DNA from 3 places in the Bacillus sp. FSL K6-3431 genome. Region 2 is predicted to be linked to each of the others. Evidence: predicted binding sites of a transcription regulator. Region 2 holds the regulator's gene; each other region holds the start of a gene.

Region 1 (4,877 bases), 110 kb from region 2:
CGAAAGAGTTTAAGAAAAGCACTTTCGAAAATAAAGGTGATATCTATATCAATATGGATTCCTATTGGGATAACTTATCAGAGAAAGAGCTTAAGGATGCCGTTTCAGTCATTCGCAAAAATAAACAAAAACCCGGAATTTATTACGGGCCGTTCGTTTATTGGGGCAACGATATGGATCAATCTGTCGAAGGAACCAATGGAAAATATTCATACGGCGATATTATTTTACGGGATTTTGAAGGAAATCCGCTACCGACAGTGGATGGCGCATATGCAGTTGACCCAACGCATCCCGGAGCGAAGCAACGTATTGATTATTATTTCAAGCGTTTTCTTGATTATGGTTTTGAGTATATTAAAATAGACTTTTTAAGTCATGGGTCATTAGAAGGGAAGCACTATGATTCGAATGTTCAGACGGGGATTCAAGCATATAACCAAGGAATGGCTTACATTAACAAAGTGCTTGATGATAGAATGTTTATCAGTATATCCATTGCTCCGCTATTCCCAAGTCAGTATGCCCATTCTAGACGTATTTCTTGTGACATCGACGGTACACTTGGTCAAACAGAGTATCAATTGAACAATTTGACCTACGGATGGTGGCAAAATGGAACGATTTACCCATATACTGATCCTGATTACATGACGCTTTCTAAAGGAGGTTCCTTAGAGGCAGCCCAGACAAGAGTTAATTCTGCCGTCATTTCAGGTACGGTATACATGAATTCCGATGATGTGAACGACCCAGTAGCTCAAGAATATATGAGGACATTGTTAACTAATAAGAAAGTAAATGAAGTTGCGCTTAAAGGTAAAGCGTTTAGGCCAATCGAAGGCAATACGGGTGTGGGTGCTTCCAATATATTTGTACTTCAGGATAAAAAGGATTATTACTTGGCTGTATTTAATTTTACTAATGACGATATAACTAAAACAGTTGATTTTAATCGGGCTGATATTCCGGATGATTCCAAACTAGAGATACTGGATCTATGGACAAATGAGTCTACACAAGTGACTGAACAATTAACAGTTAATTTAACGGGGGCACAATCAAAGTTGTACAAAATCACAGTAAAATCAAATGGGAAGAAATAGGAACTGATTAAAGCGAAGCCTAGCAGACCAATCACCATAGGTCTGCTAGGCTTCTTTTTTGGCTAATTGTAGGATGGAGGAACTTAATCTGTTACTTTGGACTATGATTCGGAAAAAAGAGATATATAATAAACGTAAGTCTTTAATATTACAATTTATTTAAAATATAAATGAATGCGTTTTCCAAACTAAGTGAAAGAGGGCTGAAAATGAATATATCAGAAATGAAAGCAACTAAAGTACGGAATGATTCTTTATTAAAGATAACAATCCAATTTGATAGTAATAAGAGAGTATTAAATACAGTGTAAGAAACCCATAAAAATACAATTATTAATTTGGACCTCAAAAAATAGAAGAAATTATTTCTATTCAAGTTGGTTGAATGATGAGTAATATGTCTAAGTATTTATTTGTTCAATAATTTGTAATAGTTGCATAGAACATAGTGAAAAAAATCAGGTATACTATGAGTATAGAATATATTTGTAACAAGCTAAATCTTTTTTTGCAATTACTTGTGAAAATGTTCACAAGGGAATAGCGATACTTTATTTGTACACCTCACATAGTAAATTTTTAAAATAACTTGTGAAAATATTCACATGAAGATGGTGGAGGAACAAAATATGAAAAAGAAGCTAGTAATGATCGGAAATGGCATGGCTGGAGTTCGTTGTATGGAAGAGATATTGAAAAGGGATCGAGAAGCGTTTGAGATTACTATTATTGGTGATGAACCACATCCGAACTATAACAGGATTATGCTCTCCAATGTTTTACAAGGAAAAAATGAGATGAACGATATCAATATGAATGAATGGGATTGGTACGAAAATAATCAAATTACACTGTATACAGATGAAAAGGTCATTGAGATTGTGGCTGAAAAAAAGGAGATTAAAACGGATAAAAGGAGAAGCATTGTCTATGATGAACTTATCATCGCTACAGGCTCAAGTGCATTTATTCTACCAATACAAGGACATCAACTTGAAGGAGTTATTGGTTTCCGGACAATTCAGGATACGGAGTACATGATCGAAACGGCGAAACAGTATAAAAAAGCAGTCGTGATTGGTGGTGGTCTACTCGGCCTTGAAGCCGCAAGAGGATTAATCGATCGAGGAATGGATGTTCAGGTCGTGCATCTCCTACCGAGTTTAATGGAGCAACAATTGGATGCTACCGCGGCAAAAATGTTGAAAAAGGATTTAGAAGCACAAGGAATGAAGTTTTTAATGGAAAAACAAACGACGGAAATATACGGAGATGGACGAGTAGAGGGAATTACATTCTCAGATGGAACGTCTATTGAATGTGATCTTGTTGTAATGGCTGTAGGGATCCGACCGAATATTGATTTAGCAAAGGATGCAGGATTGAATATCAATCGAGGCATCATCGTGAACGATTTTATGCAAACATCAATCCCTTCTATTTATGCCGTTGGCGAATGTTCTGATCATAATGGAATTACTTATGGATTGGTTGCGCCGCTTTATGAGCAAGGCATCGCGCTCGCAGACCACATTACCGAAACAAAAACAAATGGTTACCAAGGAAGCATTTTGTCCACCCAATTAAAAGTAGCCGGATGTGACTTGTTCTCAGGTGGACAAATTCATGAAGATGACGATACACAGGCAATCATTGTGCAAGATCAATTTGCAGGGCTTTATAAAAAGGTGCTTGTTAAAGATAACAATGTTGTCGGCGTTGTTCTTTACGGAGATTCATCAGATGGTACTCGATTGTTTTCCATGCTAAAAAAAGGAACAGATATTAGTGCATTCACGAGTGCTGCGGTTCTCCAAAAAGCAGGTGAAGATGCAGTCGGAGAAATGATTGCAGAGATGAGCGCTGAGGAAACAGTGTGCGGATGTAATGGTGTAACGAAAGGTACCATTGTTCAAGCGATATTAGAACAGGAATTAAATACGTATGAAGAAGTAAAGACATGCACAAAAGCAGGAGCGTCTTGCGGAAAATGTCGCGGTGTTGTTGAGAGTATTCTTGCTCATACATTGGGTGATAGCTTTGATGCTGCAGCAGAGAAAACAGGTATGTGTGTTTGTACAACATTCACACGTGATGAAGTAGTTTCAGAAATAAAAGCCAAAGGATTGCAAACGCCAAAAGAAGTGCGCAATGTACTTGGATTTATAAATGAGGAAGGTTGTCCAACTTGTCGTCCAGCACTCAATTACTATATGAGAATGCTGCGACCAGAAGAGTATGGAGATGATAAAGCATCAAGATTTGTCAATGAACGGATGGAAGGGAATATTCAAAAAGATGGGACATTCTCCGTCATCCCTCGGATGTATGGTGGAACGACAACAGGTGAAGAGCTAATTCGTCTCGGCGAGGTTGCCAAAAAATATAATGTACCGTTAGTGAAGATTACAGGTGCGAGCCGGGTTGGGCTTTATGGGGTGAAGAAGGAAGATGTCCCGCAAGTATGGGAAGATCTTGGAATGCGCTCTGGATATGCCTATTCTAAATCATTACGAAATGTAAAATCATGTGTTGGATCACGATTTTGCCGCTTCGGAACCCAAGATGCTTTAGGATTAGGGATTAAGTTAGAGAAAGCAATTGAAATGGTTGATACACCACATAAAATGAAAATGGGGGTCTCAGGCTGTCCACGGAATTGTTCTGAAGCTTTGACAAAGGACTTTGGGGTCGTATGTGTAGAACATGGCTATCAGTTATATTTGGGCGGTAATGGTGGGACGGAAGTTCGCGAATGTGATTCTTTCATTACCGTGAAGACGGAAGAAGAAGTAAATGCTATGGCAAAAGCTTATACACAATATTATCGTGAGACAGGGATTTATAACGAGAGAACAGCCCCTTGGATGGAACGTATAGGTGCAGAAAATATAAAAGAAGTATTACTAAATGAAAAAATGAGCGGTGAATTAGCGGCAAGCTTTGACAAAGCAAAAAATACGTATGAAGAAGCTTGGAGTAACGCGCTTCATAATAAGCAGAAAAAAGATATGTTTGAAATTATAAAAAAATAGGGGGATGTTCAATGGAAACAGAGAAACAGAAAGTAAAAATAGCTGAACTGGATCATTTACCGAAACAAATCGGAAAAGAAGTGCATGTAAATGGAAAGTCCATTGCCCTTTTTCACTTGGAAAATGGAGCTATACGGGCAATCGGAAGTACGTGTCCACATACAAATGGACCACTAGCAGAAGGGATCGTTTCAGGAGAATATGTTTTTTGTCCATTGAAGAATTGGAAGGTTTCACTGATTACTGGAGAGGTACAAAAACCAGATGATGGCATTGTGGAGACGTACAAAACAGAAATCCATGATGGCTTCGTATATATTGAGGTGTAGAGAATGAAAAATAAAAAAGGCTTTGTTTCATTTGTCGGAGCTGGACCAGGAGATATTGGGTTAATAACGCAAAAAGGTATGCAATGCATAGAAAAGGCGGACGTTCTTTTATACGACCGCCTCGTTAATCCGAGATTATTACGATCTGCAAAGGCTACATGTGAATTTGTGTACTGTGGGAAATTACCGAAAAATCATATAATGAGACAAGAAAAGATCAATGAAATGCTCGTTCAACTAGCACAACAGGGGCAATATGTGGTTCGCTTAAAAGGTGGTGACCCATCAGTATTTGGCAGAGTTGGTGAAGAGGCAGAGGAACTGGGAAAGCATGGTATATTATACGAAATCGTTCCTGGGATTACCTCAAGTATTGCAGCTGCGACCTATGCGGGTATTCCTGTTAC
Region 2 (4,877 bases):
TATTGCAAGTCTCCTGCTTTCTTTTCCTTAAAAACCTTTCGCCAAACTTCTACAAAGTCTGTAAAAAAGCCTTCCTAATTGAATGCACACCTGATTATTAGTAATATTAAGATTGTCTACTTATATAAGTCGGGAAGGAACATGTTATTTTATGAAAAAAAGATATATATACATCGTTATCACGTTTATATCTATGCATCTGTCCACATATATTGGATTTCCTTTGCTATTGCTCATAGGCACAAAGGTTTTCCATGCTGATCTTAACGATATGAAGGTTCTTGCAGCGGGACTTTGGGTTGTTATTAGCTTTTCGGTCGGATTGGCTATCGTGCTTTTACTTTTAAAGAAAGCAACTCCTTACACGAAAATTGAAAAGTCTAAGCCTTTATCCGCTAGCTCATCTATTAATTGGGCAATTGGCGGAATTTTCCTTGCCTTTATCTCACAAATTGCTGCTGTCTTAGTAGAACAGGTCCTTGGAATTGAAGCTGGTTCACAAAATACACAAAATATCATGAACTTGATCAGAGTTGTGCCCATGGTTGTCATTGCTAGTTCTATTTTAGGTCCAATACTAGAAGAAATCGTCTTTCGTAAAGTCATTTTCGGAACCCTTTATAATCGATTTCCTTTCTGGGTTTCAGCATTGATTAGTGCACTAATCTTTTCTTTAGCACACCAAGAGCCAAAGCATTTAATTATTTATGCGGCGATGGGCTTTACTTTCTCTTTCCTTTATGTAAAAACGGGAAGAATTATTGTTCCTATTATTTCTCATGTAGCCATGAATACAATAGTGACAATTGGACAGTTTAAATTACCAACTAATCAAGAAGTAGTAGGATTGTTGCATAGCTGGATGGGAGGTTTATTCTAATGAGGTCACCGTTATTCTCTGGATTCATATATATAGTCCTAGGAGCTATTTTTACCTTCTTTGCCATTCAACAAGTTACAGCAAATGATTGGAATATCTTCGCTTACTTACTAGTCATTCTCGCTACCTTTGATTTCGGGGCGGGGTTTCGATTACTTTCTATACACTTCAAATTAAAAAAGGTGAAAAAATAAGAGACTTTAAGCGAAAGTCTCTTTTTTTTCTTTGAAGTATGCATTTATCATCATGTCTAGATATTAAGACACTTTCCATCTTTTCTAAACCACGGTTCTTCTTTTATCATTTATTCTGCTTGTGTTCGTACTTTTTTTCCGCAGCTTGCGCTTTTTTATATCCAATTTTCGAAATCCATATACTAATTTCATATAAGATAAAGAGCGGTACGGTTACCAATAAATGCGATACGATATCAGGTGGTGTAATAAATGCAGCAATCACAAATAAGATAAAGTATGCATATTTTCTAATTTTCGACAAAAAAGATGGTGTGACAATTCCCAACCTTGCTAAAAACAGTAAGACAACTGGCAATTGGAATAGTATGCCAAATGGAATTGTAATTTGGAATAAAAATTGAAAATACTCATTAATTCCGATTGTCGTTTGGATATCCATATTCCCCGAAAGCGTAAGCATGAATTGGATGACAAATGGAAACAAAATGAAGTAAGCAAAAGAGATACCCAATAAAAATAAAAACACGGAAACAGGGATATATCCTAGTGTTACTTTACGTTCCTTTTCATGAAGCCCCGGGCTAATAAATGCCCACAACTGATATAAAATCAGCGGTGAAGTAATGATGAATGCAAGTAAAAGTGCCATTTGCATATATACTTTAAATGGATCTGTGATTCGAAATGCATTCATCGTTAAATCTTGCACAATATCCGCACTTTGTATGATTTTAATTAGTGGCTGTGCAAGGAAAAATCCGCCGATCACTGCAAACATTAAGAAAACGACTATAATGATCAGCCGTTTTCTTAATTCTTCTATATGGTCATAAATCGTCATATCATTCTGACTCATAATATGTCATCCTATCATTGGTCGGCGTCTTGCTTCTTCTCTTTTTCATCTTCATCAGCAAGTCCCTTTGTCGCGTTCTTAAACTCACGTAATGTATTACCCGCTGCTTTTCCAAGCTCTGGCAATTTCTTAGGTCCAAAAATCAATAAAGCAACAAGTGCAATTAAAATCCAACTACCCGGTCCTGGCATTGCGCCCACCTCCTTATAGTACGTGTTCAAAAAGGTGCCAAATAAGAAACAAGAAGTTCGAGGCGAGAAGGTTTTGAGGATCTGACTTGCACAGGATGTGCTGACTTCTGTGTTGCTCACAGGACGTGAGCGAGCTTAACAGAAGATCCTTCCTGTAGCTACGTGAGAACCGGAAAAACCGAGCAACGAAGAAATTCGCCGTTTATCATTTGGTGACTTTTTGAACATCCTCTTATTGTTTATTTTAACGGATTGATCCTAACTTAGCTATTCTAATTACCCTATTCCTGTGAAATTTCCGTGTCTGTATCGGCGTAATTTTTCAAAAAGTAAATAAGTGACTGTAGCTCCACAGCTAGGTCAATATGGTGAACACGAACGGAAGATGGAACTGTAAGCCTTGCAGGTGTGAAATTTAATATTCCTTTCACATTGGCTTTTTCCAATTCATCAGTGATTTGCTGAGCGGCATTCGCAGGTACTGTCAAAATCACGACCGAAATATCATCCTCTTGAAGACGTTCCTTGAGTTCTCGCATATCATATATTGGTACCTCACCCATCATTGTACCCACTTTGTCCGAATCCACTTCAAACGCCATCGTAATCTTCGTATTATTGTTTTTGAGGAAATTATAATTTAAAAAAGCTGTTCCCAGATTTCCAACCCCAATTAACGCAACTTTTGTTAACTCATCTTGGTCCAACGTTTTGGAAAAGAAATTTAACAGATAATTCACATTATACCCATATCCTTTTTTTCCCAGCGCGCCAAAATAAGAAAAATCTCTACGAATCGTGGCGGAATCTACTTTTACTGCTTCGCTTAACTCCGCGGATGAAACACGTTGCTTGCCAGATGCATGAAGGTTTTTAATAAATCTATAATAAAGTGGTAACCGCTTTGCCGTTGCATGTGGAATTTTAACTGTTTCTTCGCTCATTTATTTGTCCCCCTTACCACTTCCGCTTTCGCGTTGAAAATTATTACTTGATACCCCACCTGTTTTTTCTATAAGTAAAGTAGGCCCCATCCTGTCCGAACAGTTTCAGGTTTCCCACTAACATCTCCATTTTCGCCCGACCATCTTCATTAAAATGCGTCAATTTATTCACAACCAACACCTCTTCACTATAATACACTATTTCAATCGAACTGTCTTTTTTGCAAAACAAAATAGAGGAAGATTGCCGTAATTAGTGAATATGCGTTAAACTAGGTAGTACTTGAGGTGAATTAACATGATGTTATTACAAATACAACAATTGACAAAATACTTTGGTGCAGAGTTAATTTTATCGAATATAAAATTAGAAATACAATCAAAAGATCGAATCGCACTTGTCGGTAGAAACGGCGCTGGAAAATCAACGCTATTAAAAATGATTGCAGGTCATTTATCGTATGATTCCGGACAAATAGTCAGGCCAAAAGATGTATCGATTGGTTATTTAGCACAAAATACCGGACTCGAATCAACACTAACCATCTGGGATGAAATGCTTACCGTTTTTACTGATTTAATGAAGATGGAAACAGAAATCAGAAAAATCGAGCAAGAATTATCAGATCCCACCAGCTATAAACAGGAAGATAAATATGAACGGCTTTTACATGATTATGACCAACTACAAGTTACATTCAAAGATAGTGGTGGATATCAATATGAATCAGACATTCGATCCGTTTTGCATGGATTACGATTTTATGAACAAGATTATGATACTTTAATTTCAACTTTAAGTGGTGGCCAGAAGACACGTCTCGCACTAGCAAAGCTATTACTTACAAAACCAGATATTCTCATCCTAGATGAACCTACCAATCACCTGGATATTGAAACCCTATCTTGGTTAGAGCAATATTTACAAGGCTACGCAGGCGCTATCCTAATCGTATCGCATGACAGGTATTTTTTAGATAAAGTCGTGAACCAAGTGTACGAGCTCTCAAGACATGAAATGATAAAATTCCATGGTAATTACAGCAAATATTTAATCCATAAAGCTGAAACATATGAACGTGAGATGAAACAATTTGAGAAGCAACAAGGAGAGGTTTCGAAACTGCAAGATTTTATCCAGCGGAATTTGGCACGTGCATCCACAACCAAAAGAGCACAGAGTCGCCGTAAACAGCTAGATAAAATCCAGCTTTTAGATAAGCCGACCAGCGGTGAAAAATCTGCTAACTTCTCATTCGGAATAGACCGTCCCAGTGGAAATGATGTCTTAAAAATAACAGACGCAGGAATTGGCTATGAAAAAGATAATATGCTCTCGGAAAATATTAATGTTAATATTTCTCGGAAAGATAGCATTGCGTTAGTTGGTCCAAATGGTGTTGGCAAATCTACTTTATTAAAAACGATCATTAAAAAATTATCTTTGCTAGAAGGTTCGCTAGCATTTGGTACAAATGTAGAGGTTGGATATTACGACCAGCAGCAAGCAGAGCTCTCATCTAATAAAACAGTGCTTCAAGAACTATGGGATCTTTATCCGCATAAAGAGGAGAAGGAAATTAGAACTGTTCTTGGCAATTTTTTATTTAGTGGTGATGATGTACAAAAAACAGTGTCCATGCTAAGTGGTGGTGAAAAGTCCCGCGTTGCACTTGCTATCCTGATGTTACAAGAGGCAAACTTTTTAATCCTTGATGAGCCGACAAACCATTTAGACTTAGATAGCAAAGAAGTACTTGAAAACGCACTTATAGACTATCCAGGAACTATTTTATTCGTATCGCATGA
Region 3 (4,877 bases), 440 kb from region 2:
AAAGGAGAATGGTTGTTTGTCAATATTGCAAACTTAGGACAAACGATCCCGAGTTTAGCTATTTTGGCACTTGCGATGGGATTTTTAGGAATTGGGATAAAAGCTGCAATTATCGCCTTATATGTGTTTTCAGTTTTGCCGATTCTCCAAAACACAATAGCGGGATTAGATTCTGTTGATAAACAAACAATCGATGCAGCAAAAGGAATGGGCTTCACGCCTACACAAGTTCTGTGGAAAATAGAAATGCCACAAGCTTCTTTTTTTATTTTTGCAGGGATACGAACTGCCCTAGTTATCAATATAGGTACCGCGGCATTGGCATACTTAATTGGTGGCGGTGGATTAGGTGTTTGGGTTTTTACAGGTATTCAATTATTTGATAATGGCTTTTTATTGTCTGGTGCGATTCCCATTACAATACTAGCGATTGTGATCGACTATTTATGTAGGGGACTAGAATATTTAGTCGTACCAAAGGGGTTAAGATTAGCTAGAAAAAGAAATGGATAAACAGATATAGGGGGAATGAAATAGATGAAAAAGTTATTAATACTATTATCAACTTTTGTATTAGTTTTCGTTTTAGCAGGATGTAATAACGGTAAAGATTCAAAAAAAATTACTGTTGGTGCTAAGAACTTTACTGAACAGTTTATTTTATCGAAGATGACAACAATAATGCTAGAAGAAAATGGATTTGATGTAAAAGAAAAAAGTAACCTAGCAAGTCTTGCACTTAGAAGTGCACTAGAAAACAAGCAAGTCGATCTTACTTGGGACTATACAGGAACTGGACTTGTCACATATTTAAAAGAAGATCCAATCAGTGATGGTCAAGAAGCACTCAAAAAACTCAATGAACTTGATAAAAAAAATGATATTGCTTGGTCAAATATTACCGAAGCAGACAACACGTATGCACTTGTGATGAGAGCTGATCAGGCAAAAGAATTAGGAATAAGCACGCTAAGTGATTTTGCTAGCTATATGAATGAACATCCGGATAAATTAAAGATGGCTTCACATGCAGAATTTGCTAATCGTCCAGACGGAATACCTGGAGTAGAGAAAGAATATGGTTTTGAATTTGCTGATGGATCTATCGTAGAAATGGATTCTGGGCTTACGTATGCAGCATTGAAAGATAAACAGGTCGATGTATCTGTTGCGTTTGCGACAGATGCTCGTATTAAAGAATTTGATTTTATTATTCTTGAAGATAATAAAAGCTTTTTCCCTTCTTACCAAGCAGCAGTTGCGATGACAATTAAAACAAAAGAAAAGTATCCGGAAATCGAAGAAATTTTAGCACCTTTACAAGATATTCTTAATAGTGAAACATTACGTGATTTAAACTATCAAGTAGATATAGAGGAAAAAAGCGAAGATGCTGTTGCTAGAGAATTTTTAATTGAAAACGGATTGATTGAAAAGTAAGTAATATAACAAGGGCTGTTCCAAAAGTCATAAAATGGCTACGGGACAGCCTTATTTTTTATATGGTAGAATGGAATATATTGTTTCGCCTATTTAAAGGAAAGAAGCTTGATGAAAGGAAGTTGAAATGTGAAAAGATTAGTCGTTGTCATCCCGATTATGGTTATCGTAGCAACAATCGCTATGTGGATGCTTGAGAAAGATTATTCGGATATTGAACCCTCAATAAGATTAATGATAACAGGTGGTGCAGCTATTCTATCAGGAATAATCTCGTATTTTTTAATGAGAAATGATATAGACAAAGTCGATCCACCTAAAAATAAGAAGTAATAAAAAAAGGGGGTGTCCAAAAAGTCATATAATTGGCTTTTAGGTGCCCCTCTCCATTTTATCCTCATCGCGAAAAAGGCAGGACCTGGTCATTGGATGCACTTCGAATGCCCCTCCCTGCGAAAAAAGTAGAACTACGGTAAATCGAACGCCTCCCGAATGCCCCTCCCTGCAAAAAAAGCAGAACCAAGGTAAATCGAACGTTTCCCGAATGCCCCTCCCTGCAAAAAAAGCAGGACGAGGGTAAATCGAACGCCATCCGAATGCCCCTCCCTGTGAAAAAAGCAGGACTAAGGTAAATCGAACGTCTCCCGAATGCCCCTAACTGCGAAAAAAGCAGGACTAAGGTAAATCGAACGTCTCCCGAATGTCCCTCCCTACGAAAAAAGCAGGACTAAGGTAAATCGATCGTCTCCCGAATGCCCCTAACTGCAAAAAAAGCAGAACTAAGGTAAATCGAACGTCTCCCGAATGCTCCTAACTGCAAAAAAGGGGTAAATCGAACGTCTCCCGAATGCCCCTCCCTGCAAAAAAAGCAGGACTAAGGTAAATCGAACGTCTCCCGAATGCCCCTCCCTGCAAAAAAAGCAGAACGAAGGTAAATCGAACGCCAACCGAATGTCCCTAACTGCGAAAAAGGCACTCCCAAGGTCAATTGAACGCACCCCACTCCAATCAACTGACATTTTTTTAAATCAGAGCAAGATGAAAAATCAGCAGAAAGCCGTTTTACCGATTTTCCTATTTATCGGACAGCTCCTTTTTATGATGAGGCGTTTACAGGATATAATTGTGTCTAACGTATAACAGTGACGAAAGTGTCATAATTAAGAGTTTCTTATTTTGTAACAAAACTTTGTTCAAACGTTCACAAACAAATTTGTTTCTATAGATATAATGAAGATAGATCAAATTTGGAGGGATCACATTAATGGATGCAGTTTTACTGGCAAGGATTCAGTTTGCTTCAACTACATTGTTTCATTTTATATTCGTGCCCTTATCTATTGGTTTAGCATTGTTAATTGCGATTATGCAAACCATGTATGTTATAAAAAAAGATGAAGTTTATTTAAAGATGACGAAGTTTTGGAGTATCTTTTTCCTAATTAACTTTGCTGTCGGTGTTGTAACTGGTATTATTCAAGAGTTTCAGTTTGGGATGAACTGGTCTACTTACTCTCGCTTTGTCGGAGATATTTTCGGTGCACCGTTAGCAGTTGAAGCGTTATTTGCCTTTTTTATGGAATCAACTTTTATTGGTTTATGGGTTTTTGGTTGGAATCGACTACCTACAAAGCTTCATTTGGCATGTATTTGGCTTGTTTCAATTGGAACAATCGCTTCTGCATTTTGGATATTAGCTGCCAACTCATTCATGCATAATCCTGTTGGCTTTGTAATGCAAAATGGTAGAGCAGAAATGAATGATATTGTTGCGTTGCTGACTAATCCAAAATTATGGGTCGCTTTTCCGCATACTGTATTTGGTAGTTTCGCCACAGGCGCGTTCTTTATTATCGGTGTGAGTGCGTGGAATATAATAAAAAAGAAAGACATCGATTTATTTAAGCGTTCGATGAATGTTTCATTAATTATCGGATTAATTGCCGGATTGGGGCTAGCATTCACTGGCCACTCGCAGGCAACATATTTAATGCATGCACAACCGATGAAAATGGCAGCAGCTGAAGGATTGTGGGAAGATAGCGATGACCCGGCAGCATGGACGCTCGTGACTAAAATTGATGTAGAAAATAAAGTTAGTACGAATCGACTGGAAATTCCTTACCTATTAAGTTATTTAGCATATGGTAAGTTTGAAGGAAAAGTCCAAGGAATGAATACACTGCAGGAAAAATATGTGTTGAAATATGGTGACGGAAGCTATGTGCCACCTGTAAAAACAACATTTTGGAGCTTCCGGATTATGGCTGGAACTGGTGGAATGTTAATTCTATTAAGCTCATTAGGTTTATTTTTATCGTATCGGAAAAAGCTAGAAAAAAGTACAAAATACTTAAAAATAATGGTTCCTGTCATATTATTACCATTTATCGGAAACTCCTTTGGTTGGATTATGTCAGAAATGGGACGGCAGCCATGGGTTGTTAATGGATTAATGAAAACAGCTGATGGGATTTCTCCGAATGTTTCAGCAGGACAGATATTATTTTCGCTTATTTCCTTTTCGACAATTTATACATTGCTTGGAATTACGACGGTGTTTTTGTTCATTAAAGTAATTAAACAAGGACCACATGAAAAACCAAAAGATGATATTTCTACTACAGATCCTTTTGAGACGGGAGGGTTAGAACATGCAGCTAAGTGAGATATGGTTTGTGTTAATTGGTGTTCTATTTGTCGGATTCATGTTTCTCGAAGGATTTGACTTCGGAGTAGGAATGAGTACGAAGTTTCTCGCTAAAAGTGACTTAGAAAAGCGGGTGTTAATTAATACAATTGGTCCGTTTTGGGATGCGAATGAAGTATGGCTAATAACAGCTGGCGGCGCGATGTTTGCTGCTTTTCCCCATTGGTATGCAACGTTATTCAGTGGTTTTTATATTCCATTCGTTGTGTTACTACTTGCGTTAATTGCAAGAGGTGTAGCATTTGAGTTTAGAGGGAAGGTACAGACGGAACGATGGGTTAAAACATGGGATTGGTCCATACTGCTAGGGAGCATACTGCCGCCATTTTTACTTGGTGTCGTATTTTCCAGTTTAATTAAGGGTCTCCCGATCGACGAAGATATGAATATGTATGCGGGATTATTAGATTTTGTGAATATATATACAGTGATCGGTGGAATTTTATTTGTGCTATTGTCCTATTTACATGGGTTGATGTTTATTTCACTGAAAACGACTGGAAATATGCGGGAACGAGCACGTAAAGAGGCACAGAAAATATATATTATTAGCGGAGCGGTTCTCGTAGCATTTATTGTTTTAACTGCGATTTATACAGAGGCATTTACAGAAAAGGGATCGATCTTAATTCCTATATATGTGATCGCGATAATATTATATGGTTTACTATTCATTCTTTTACGCAATAAAAAAGAAGGACTTAGTTTCACAATGACTGGATTAATT

What was found. Region 2 encodes Rex, which represses fermentation and respiration genes when NADH is low (regulators of the CRP and FNR family bind a similar motif). Its sites were predicted from a motif close to TTGTGAAATATTTCACAA; they were not measured.
Region 1: a site for Rex is predicted at 1,696-1,713, ahead of nirB (nitrite reductase large subunit NirB). Genes of this name have one in related genera too.
Region 3: a site for Rex is predicted at 2,630-2,647, ahead of MHB53_RS21895 (cytochrome ubiquinol oxidase subunit I). Genes of this name have one in related genera too.

What each region holds. Positions count from the first base shown of each region.
Region 1 is NZ_JBBOCT010000001.1:4,230,374-4,235,250, forward strand. Features, by position in the region: gene MHB53_RS20425 (carbohydrate-binding protein) at 1-1,106, shown strand, start outside; gene nirB (nitrite reductase large subunit NirB) at 1,736-4,141, shown strand; gene nirD (nitrite reductase small subunit NirD) at 4,153-4,470, shown strand; gene cobA (uroporphyrinogen-III C-methyltransferase) at 4,474-4,877, shown strand, end outside.
Region 2 is NZ_JBBOCT010000001.1:4,121,440-4,126,316, reverse strand. Features, by position in the region: gene MHB53_RS20050 (CPBP family intramembrane glutamic endopeptidase) at 152-880, shown strand; gene MHB53_RS20045 (YdiK family protein) at 880-1,074, shown strand; gene tatC (twin-arginine translocase subunit TatC) at 1,181-1,933, opposite strand; gene MHB53_RS20035 (twin-arginine translocase TatA/TatE family subunit) at 1,948-2,124, opposite strand; gene MHB53_RS20030 (redox-sensing transcriptional repressor Rex) at 2,406-3,068, opposite strand; gene MHB53_RS20025 (ABC-F family ATP-binding cassette domain-containing protein) at 3,367-4,877, shown strand, end outside.
Region 3 is NZ_JBBOCT010000001.1:4,558,344-4,563,220, forward strand. Features, by position in the region: gene MHB53_RS21880 (ABC transporter permease) at 1-513, shown strand, start outside; gene MHB53_RS21885 (ABC transporter substrate-binding protein) at 538-1,440, shown strand; gene MHB53_RS21890 (hypothetical protein) at 1,570-1,773, shown strand; gene MHB53_RS21895 (cytochrome ubiquinol oxidase subunit I) at 2,705-4,108, shown strand; gene cydB (cytochrome d ubiquinol oxidase subunit II) at 4,095-4,877, shown strand, end outside.